4 regions of the Pontibacter sp. SGAir0037 genome follow, and region 1 is predicted to be linked to each of the others. Evidence: riboswitches for the same ligand, from Rfam matches in the RefSeq annotation. Region 1 holds a riboswitch; each other region holds the start of a gene.

The links. Region 1 has a riboswitch for S-adenosylmethionine ahead of C1N53_RS02930 (O-acetylhomoserine aminocarboxypropyltransferase/cysteine synthase family protein). Riboswitches for the same ligand answer to the same signal wherever they lie in the genome.
Region 2: another riboswitch for S-adenosylmethionine. It lies ahead of C1N53_RS12690 (nitrite reductase); the one in region 1 lies ahead of C1N53_RS02930 (O-acetylhomoserine aminocarboxypropyltransferase/cysteine synthase family protein).
Region 3: another riboswitch for S-adenosylmethionine. It lies ahead of C1N53_RS12670 (phosphoadenylyl-sulfate reductase); the one in region 1 lies ahead of C1N53_RS02930 (O-acetylhomoserine aminocarboxypropyltransferase/cysteine synthase family protein).
Region 4: another riboswitch for S-adenosylmethionine. It lies ahead of metH (methionine synthase); the one in region 1 lies ahead of C1N53_RS02930 (O-acetylhomoserine aminocarboxypropyltransferase/cysteine synthase family protein).

What each region holds. Positions count from the first base shown of each region.
Region 1 covers NZ_CP028092.1:726,590-728,792, forward strand. The annotation lists gene C1N53_RS02925 (hypothetical protein) at 1-459, shown strand, start outside; SAM riboswitch class I at 704-813, shown strand; gene C1N53_RS02930 (O-acetylhomoserine aminocarboxypropyltransferase/cysteine synthase family protein) at 1,079-2,203, shown strand, end outside.
Region 2 covers NZ_CP028092.1:3,114,479-3,116,681, reverse strand. The annotation lists SAM riboswitch class I at 294-400, shown strand; gene C1N53_RS12690 (nitrite reductase) at 828-2,203, shown strand, end outside.
Region 3 covers NZ_CP028092.1:3,109,046-3,111,248, reverse strand. The annotation lists gene C1N53_RS12675 (OsmC family protein) at 1-302, opposite strand, end outside; gene C1N53_RS12670 (phosphoadenylyl-sulfate reductase) at 469-1,191, opposite strand; SAM riboswitch class I at 1,518-1,621, opposite strand; gene C1N53_RS12665 (hypothetical protein) at 1,785-2,203, opposite strand, start outside.
Region 4 covers NZ_CP028092.1:3,856,746-3,858,948, forward strand. The annotation lists gene rplU (50S ribosomal protein L21) at 1-105, shown strand, start outside; gene rpmA (50S ribosomal protein L27) at 173-442, shown strand; SAM riboswitch class I at 664-771, shown strand; gene metH (methionine synthase) at 846-2,203, shown strand, end outside.

The DNA.
Region 1 (2,203 bases):
ACAATTATAATAGGCACCCTATGCCTGGCATTGATCATCGTGCCAGTTTTTTATATGCAGCTGGCGCAGAAAAAGAAAGCCAGAAAGCTGCTGAACGATTTACTCTTGCAGGCAGAAAAACAACAACTCAGAATTACAGAATATGACTTCTGGAGCCCTTCTTATGCCATAGGCCTGGATAAAGAGAAGAAGCAACTGCTTTATACACACAAAAGCGAAAATCAGGATCAGGTAATATTCGTAGACCTAAGGGAGGTGAGGCAGTGCAGTGTAGAGAAAATCAGCCGGGATTCGGGCGATAGCAAAATTATTGAAAGCGTTAAACTGGTCTTTTCTCCTGTAAGCCCAAAGCAGCCGGATAAAGCCCTGCCGTTCTATAGCCTCGAAGAAAGTATGATCTTCGGTGAAGAGCTGAAACTGGCAGAGAAATGGAAAGCTGTTATCAGTTCTTTGCTATAGCATCAGCACGATTTCAGGAAGGCACAGGGTACTATATACCTTGTGCCTTTTTTGTTTGTAGGTAAAGCATGGGTAAGTGTTTTATATCCATAATCAAACTTTTACAAACACATATCCGTATGAAGCCATCGTACCCAATCGAGGTAAATACTGCCGTTTTTACAAAAAAGAGACAAGAAATTTGTTTTTGTAAAAAACAGCAACTAGTATTGTAGCATCAAGTCAATTATCCCTTACGGATGTTGATTTATACAGAAGAGTGGAGAGACAGGCTCTGTGAAACTCTAGCAACCTAACTACCGAGGTAAAGGTGCTAATTCCTGATTCCGGCAAAGTGCCGGATGAATATAAATTGATACTATTTTATGAAAAAGGGAATCAAGCAAACACACGTACATTTCGCATTATCTGTAACGACAAGGAATTTGTCGCAGCCTCTTTTTTACGCCTCAGACATGATGTCTATGCGCGGCAGCATCTTCTTTTCTACCTGCTGCTGTTGTTTATAACGATCTGACCGCTTCTTTTTTGAATTAGCCGGCAGTCAGGCCATACTAGCCTTACCTGCTTACGCATAAACTTATCTGAACAATTTTGTAAATCATTAAATAACAGCATCATGTCAAAAGAATTTCGTTTCGAAACATTACAGCTTCATGCTGGCCAGGAGGTAGACCCCACCACACAGTCACGTGCTGTGCCTATATACCAGACTACTTCCTATGTGTTTAAAAATGCAGAACACGGAGCCAATCTGTTTGCATTGAAGGAGTTTGGCAATATCTATACCCGCATAATGAACCCGACAACCGATGTGTTCGAAAAGCGCATTGCTGCTTTGGAGGGTGGGGCAGCCGCCGTTGCCGTAGCTTCGGGACAGGCCGCTCAGTTTCTGGCACTTCATAATATACTACAGGCTGGCGATAATTTTGTGTCGACCAGCTTTCTGTATGGCGGTACCTACAACCAGTTTAAAGTTTCTTTCAAGCGTTTGGGCATAGAGGCCCGTTTCGCTGCCAACGACGAGATCGAGAGCTACGAAAAGCTGATCGATGAAAACACCAAAGCCATTTATTTGGAAACGATTGGCAATCCGCGATTTAATATTCCGGATTTTGAAGCCGTAGCAGCACTGGCAAATAAATACGACCTGCCGCTGATTGTAGACAACACCTTCGGTGCCGGTGGTTACCTGTTCCGCCCCTTGGAGCATGGCGCTCATGTGGTGGTGGAATCTGCTACAAAGTGGATTGGCGGCCACGGTACCAGCATTGGCGGTGTCATTGTGGATGGAGGCAATTTTAACTGGGGCAACGGAAAGTTTCCGCAGTTTTCTGAACCGGCGGAAGGGTACCATGGGTTAAACTTTTGGGAAGTATTCGGAGCTGATGGGCCATTCGGAAACATCGCCTTTGCCATCAGGGCCAGGGTAGAAGGTTTACGCGATTTCGGACCTGCACTAAGTCCGTTTAACTCATTCCTGCTGCTGCAGGGTTTGGAAACGCTTTCGCTGCGGGTTGACAGAACCGTGCAGAATGCGCTGGAACTAGCTACCTGGCTGGAACAGCAGGAAGAGGTGGAAAGTGTGAATTATCCAGGCTTGCCCTCCAGTAAATACCATGCGCTGGCCCAGAAATACCTGAAGCGTGGTTTTGGCGGAGTGTTTTCGTTTAAGCTGAAAGGAGAGAAAGAACATGCCGAGAAATTTGTAAACAGCCTTGAACTGATCAGCCACCTGGCCAAC
Region 2 (2,203 bases), 2.4 Mb from region 1:
CTGGCAGCAATCCTAAACAAAACTAGATGGCATTTCCGAAGCTAAAAAACAGAATATACCAATACTCCTCATTTCTATATAAACAGGCAATGGAACTCTATTAGCCGTTAGTCGTTAAATATGCTTGTTTAGTCGTAGGTTGAATTGAGAGGGGAGTAGTTGACTTAAATAAGAACTGGTTTTGCAAGTATCATGTTAATCAGCCAAGTCTGTTGTTAAATTTTAAACGATAGGTTGGGAGATCAATAATGTTTGCTATCTTTGTAGCAGAATACCGTCGTGTAATGGCGTGTTATTTATAAAGAAGAGGCGAGAGAACAGGCTCTGAGACCCTCTGGCAACCATCGGATAAGAAAGGTGCCAAGTCCTGCCCAAGTTTAATTTCAGGGGAATATAAATTAAAAAACCATGAACAAGACAAAAGGCTTCACTTCTGATTTCAGGGAACCGGCTTCCCAACCTTTTATAATTCCTGCATTTTACGGAGTTCAGCAAATGAGTTGTTGCTGTTGTTGTTACTGCTAGCAGCTGCACAGGTACAACTTTCTTTGTGTTTTAGTTGTATTTTCAGTAATAATAATTCCTAGTAATTCTATAGAATTTTAATAGCCCTGTTTGCCGGATGATTATTTATATTGATTCCTATTGGTACCGGGCCATACATCAGAATAAAAAGCCTTATTACCATAATTCACCCTCTGCTGCACGTCGCTGACATATAACTGACGTAAACAGAGTTAAAGCATACTGAATTGAACCGACTGAAGCGAAAGGAATGATGTGATCGTTCTGCTTCATTTTTAATAGATTGATTTTAATTAACTGAAATGCAAAGTTTTAGATCAGAAATAGAAAATCCGATAGTCGAAAAGGATATCATCGAACTGGAGAAAAAGATCAGGCTGTACCAGACCGGCCAGATGCAGGAGGACAAGTTTAAAAGTCTTCGCCTGGCCCGTGGCATTTACGGCCAGCGCCAGTTAGGTGTGCAGATGATTCGTATTAAACTGCCCTTTGGTAGATTAACATCAAAACAGCTGGTGCACATAGCTGGTATTTCAGACGAATACTCAACCGGAAACCTGCACCTGACAACACGCCAGGATATACAGATACACTATGTAAGCCTCGATAGAACACCGGAACTGTGGGCTAGGCTGGACAAGGAAGACATCACGATTCGGGAAGCTTGCGGAAACACCGTGCGTAATATAACGGCTTCTCCGGAGGCAGGTATCGATCCGAACGAACCATTTGATGTATCGCCTTATGCCGATGCTGCTTTCCGGTATTTCCTGCGCAACCCTATATGCCAGGAGATGGGCCGGAAGTTTAAAATGACCTTCTCTTCCAGCGAAAAAGATACAGCCATGACCTACATTCACGACCTGGGCTTTATTCCAAAGCTGCAGGAAGTGGACGGCCAGACAGTGCGTGGCTTTAAAGTTGTGATAGGCGGTGGGCTGGGAGCACAGCCAATGCTGGCGCAGCCGCTCTATGAATTTCTGCCGGAAGACCAGGTAATTCCGCTCATCGAAAGTGTGCTGCGCGTGTTCGACCGCTATGGCGAGCGAAACAACCGCAATAAGGCACGGTTTAAATACCTGCTTAGTAAGCTGGGCTTAGAGGAAGTGGTGCGCCTGATAAAAGAAGAGCAGAAAGCCCTGAAAGTACATGCGTTTGAAGTAGATAAAACGGCAGACTTTACGCCTGCACTGCCGGCTCCGAAAGAAATACCTAACTTTGTAATTGAGAACACAGAGAATTACCAGACCTGGTTAAAGACAAACGTGTTCCGCCAGAAGCAGCAGGATTACTTTGGCATCTATATTAAAGTGCCAACCGGTGATGTAAGTTCTGATACTGCCAGAGTGCTGGCTGCCCTGGTGCACGATTTTGCCGGTGATGAAATACGGGTAACGCAGAACCAGGGTCTGATGCTGAAGTATGTGAAGGAAGAGGCACTGCCGTATTTCTATTCTCAGCTGGATGCTTTAGGCCTGGCCTTGCTTGGGTTCGACAGTGTAGCAGATGTTACTACCTGCCCTGGCACCGATACCTGTAATTTAGGTATCTCTAACAGTACCAACTTTGCCAAAGTATTGGAAAACCTTATTTATACCGAATATCCTGAACTGATCTTCAATACAGATATCAAGATCAAGATCAGTGGCTGTATGAACTCCTGCGGTCAGCATGGGCT
Region 3 (2,203 bases), 2.4 Mb from region 1:
AAGGGACCACCTAAAATGTAGTGCACCTGAATGCTTTTAAAGATAGAAGCATCGCCTACTTTTTCGCGTTCTGCATTTACTTTAATATCGAAAGAGGTAATTTGCTGTCGCTGCTTTTTAAGGATCAGGATAATGTCGATAGCGCTGCATCCTCCCAAACCCATCAGTAATAATTCCATTGGCCTTGCACCTGCATTATGACCACCTATGTCCGGAGAACCATCAATATTAATTGCAACTCCCGATGCACCTGTTGCCTGGAAGTGGAAATCCTGGTCTACGCGTGTTAATTCTACTTGCATATAATAAATAAGTATATCTGTACCTGAAAACCTAAAGGTATAAAAGTAAAATCCCACTAACAACCTGTTTGGCTGTTAGTGGGATTTTACGCTTTATATAGTAAATAAACCTGTTTCCTGCCTTAATTTAAACCGAGCAAAGGGAAACATTCAAACAGCTTCTGAATTAATGGGTGTGGAGACCGCACTCTTTTTTAGAGTTGTCTTCCCACCACCAACGGCCTGCCCTGAAGTCTTCTCCAATGCGGATAGCACGTGTACAAGGAGCACAGCCAATGCTGATAAAGCCTTTATCATGCAAAGAGTTATAAGGAATTCTGTACTCTTTGATAGCCGCTCTGACTTCTTCAAATGTCCAGGCCAGCAGCGGGTTAAACTTAATCACTTTAAAGTTATCGTCCCACTCCAGTAACTGCAGCCCCTGGCGGGCGTCCGACTGATCGGCACGGATACCAGTAACCCAGATCTGAACTCCCTGCAGGGCTCGCTTAAGCGGCTCCACCTTGCGGTGGTAGCAGCATTCTTTGCGGTCTTCGACAGAGTTATAGAAGCTAAGCGGGCCTTTTTCGTTTACCAGGTTCTGAATTGCTTCATGCTTAGGGAAGTATACTTCCATTTTTCTGCCATAATGCTCGTTGGTGCGATTAAGCAGACTGTAAGTTTCGTTAAATAGCCTTCCGGTGTCCAGCGTAAAAACACGGATTGGCAGGTTGTTTTCGTAAATGAAGTGTGTGATTAACTGATCTTCTAAACCTAAGCTGGAGGAGAAAGCAATACTTCCTTCGAATTGAGTTGCCAGAAAACGTAATCCTTCTTCAGCTGTTTTACCTTCTAATAAAGATAATAAGGCTGGGATCTGAGCTTCTAACGATGATAATGACTGACTCATGTATAGCAATGTTTTTAAGTTCTTTTTTTGATGAAAGCCTTAAGATTAATCAGGGTTGTGCAGGCAGATAAGTGCTTCGCTTATAAATTGCACAGAAATGCCAGAAAAAATTAAAAGATTAATCAGGATGTATTGCCCGAAAAGGCTGGTTCAGGCACAAATCTACAAAGGAATCAGATTTGTTAGCTAACAGCAACAACAGCAACAGCAGACATGCGCTGTTTTAGTAGTAAGCGTTGGATAGGATGAAAATAATACAGCCTGGCACGACTCGGTGCTGCTAAGGGCTGAAGAAGAAATGTTGAATAAATTTTTCATGTTCTTAAAATTTATATGCTCCCGTTTAATCGGGATAGGAATTGGCACCTGCCATACAAGGTGGTTGCCAGAGGGTCATAGAGCCTATTCTCTTACCTCTTCTTTATAAATTCTAACAGGAGGTTTGTTTGTCCTGCTATGTTTGTATTACAAATATATGCCTTTTTTTGTTTCAAAAAACAGACCTGCCAGAAAAAAAATATATTATCTCTATAAGTAAGCTAGGGATTTACAATTGACAATGGCTCTAAATTGCTTTAAAGCCGTTTAGCAGATTATGAAGGCGACATTTTAGTTATGTACTTTACCAGCGAACGTTTTGCAATTGGAAGTAAAGAATGTTCGATAGGGCAGGGCATCTTGGCTATCACTACAAAAGTGGCAGGATTAGGAAATTGCTGGTGCTCTTTTACCAGCTGCCCTTTCAGGTTTTCGTGTGTTTGTGCTAAACCTCTCCGCACACTTTTTAAATACTGCGTGTTGATGCCACGGTACTTTTCATAAGTGTTCTGAAATACAGAAATCCGGTAGGCGTATACCTGTGTTTCTTTAGCCGGGAAAGTATCCAGAAAGAGGTAGCCTTCATCGTAATAGATAGGCGTAATACCTACAGGGCTGATCTCCAGGTGGCTTTCTATGAATTCGTACAGTTCTCTTCCTTCGCCTACTGCATGCGAGAAAAGAGGGGAAGCAA
Region 4 (2,203 bases), 2.1 Mb from region 1:
GGTGACAAAGTAATTGTTTTCAAAAAGAAGAGAAGAAAAGGATACCGTAAAAAGAATGGCCACCGCCAGCATTTTACAAAAATCCTGATCGAGAGCATTGGATAAGCAGTAGAAGAAATTAATCGTTTGAAACTTTCAGGTCTGGCAACAGCCTGCATTAAATAGTAAGAAAATGGCACACAAAAAAGGAGCTGGTAGTTCTAACAACGGTCGTGAGTCGCACTCTAAACGACTGGGTGTTAAGATTTATGGTGGCCAGGATATCATCGCTGGTAACATCATTGTAAGACAAAGAGGTACTGCGCATCACCCAGGTCAGAACGTGGGTATTGGCAAAGACCATACACTGTTCGCTTTAACTGACGGTGTTGTACAATTCAAAAAAGGAAAAAAGAACCGTTCTTTCGTTTCTGTAGTTCCTAAAGTACAGGCTGAGGCTTAGTATTAGAAATAAACTGCCACTGGCAGCGTAAGATCAAAAAGGGATGCACTTGCATCCCTTTTTCTTTTTCCGACGGCTAACCCGCTGTTGTCCCAGCAAACACCTCTGCCAGGGCATGCAAACGAACTGGTGGCTCCCGCGCCTACAGCTTATAAACAGGCTGCATAATAATTAAACATAACAAAATTTCATAAACTACTTATATCTTCTTAAATTGCAATCTCTTATCAAGAAAGACTGAGGGACAGGGCCCGATGATGTCTTAGCAACCATGAATAAAAGCTTGGTGCTAACTCCCTCCTGGTAACCATATCCAGGGAAGATAAGATTGATATCCCCTTCTGCACCTGGGTGTCCTTCTTGATAAGCGAAAGCCGAAGACGTAAGAGAAGAAGACACTAACATGACACATCCTATTTATAAACTGCTGAAAGAGCGTGTGCTTGTGCTGGATGGTGCCATGGGCACCATGATTCAGCGCTATCAACTGCAGGAGCAAGATTTCAGAGGCGACCGCTTTAAAGACCATCAGGGAGACTTAAAAGGCAACAATGACTTGTTATCGATCACCCGCCCTGATGTAATTAAACAGATACATTTAGATTACCTGGAGGCTGGTGCCGACATTATAGAAACCAACACCTTTAGCGGCACCACCATTGCGATGGCTGATTACCACCTGGAGCACATTGTATATGAGCTCAACTACGAATCGGCCCGAATAGCCCGTGAGGCAGCAGACCAGATTACAGCCAGAACGCCAAAGCAGCCACGCTTTGTGGCAGGTGCCATTGGGCCAACCAACCGCACAGCTTCTCTTTCACCGGATGTAAACAATCCCGGATACCGTGCCATCACCTTCGACCAACTGGTAGAGGCGTATTACGAGCAGGTGCGCGGCCTGGTAGATGGTGGCTCAGATCTGCTCCTGGTAGAAACAGTTTTCGACACCTTAAACTGTAAAGCTGCGCTATATGCCATACAGCAATTCGTAGACGATGGCGGTAAAAACCTGCCTATTATGATTTCCGGCACCATTACCGATGCCAGTGGCCGCACCCTCTCCGGGCAAACGGTAGAGGCTTTCTGGAACTCTGTTTCGCATGCGCCCATTATCAGCATTGGTTTCAACTGCGCCTTAGGTGCCCGCCAGCTCAAAACACACATTCAGGAACTGTCGCGTATTTCTGACAGGTACATTAGTGCATATCCCAATGCCGGTTTGCCGAATGCCTTCGGGGGGTACGACGAAACGGCCCAGCAAATGGGGGAGATCGTAGAAGAATACCTGAAGGAGGGGCTGGTAAACATATTGGGTGGCTGTTGCGGCACAACACCTATGCACGTAAAGGTAATTGCCGATCTGGCCAAAAAATACAAGCCCCGTAAACCCACAGACTTAGCTCCTCTTCCACGCTACAGCGGTTTAGAGCCACTTACTGTTACACCGGAAACGTTGTTCATTAATGTGGGCGAGCGGACCAACGTAACTGGTTCACGCAAATTTGCCCGCCTTATAGTAGAAGATAAGTACGAAGAGGCGCTGTCGGTAGCGCAGCAGCAGGTAGAGGGAGGTGCACAGATTATCGACGTGAACATGGATGAGGGGATGCTCGATTCAGAGCAGGCCATGACCAACTTCCTGAACCTGATCGCTTCCGAACCCGATATTGCCAAGCTCCCCATCATGATCGACTCTTCTAAATGGAGTGTGATTGAGGCAGGCTTGAAATGTGTGCAGGGCAAGTCTATCGTGAATTC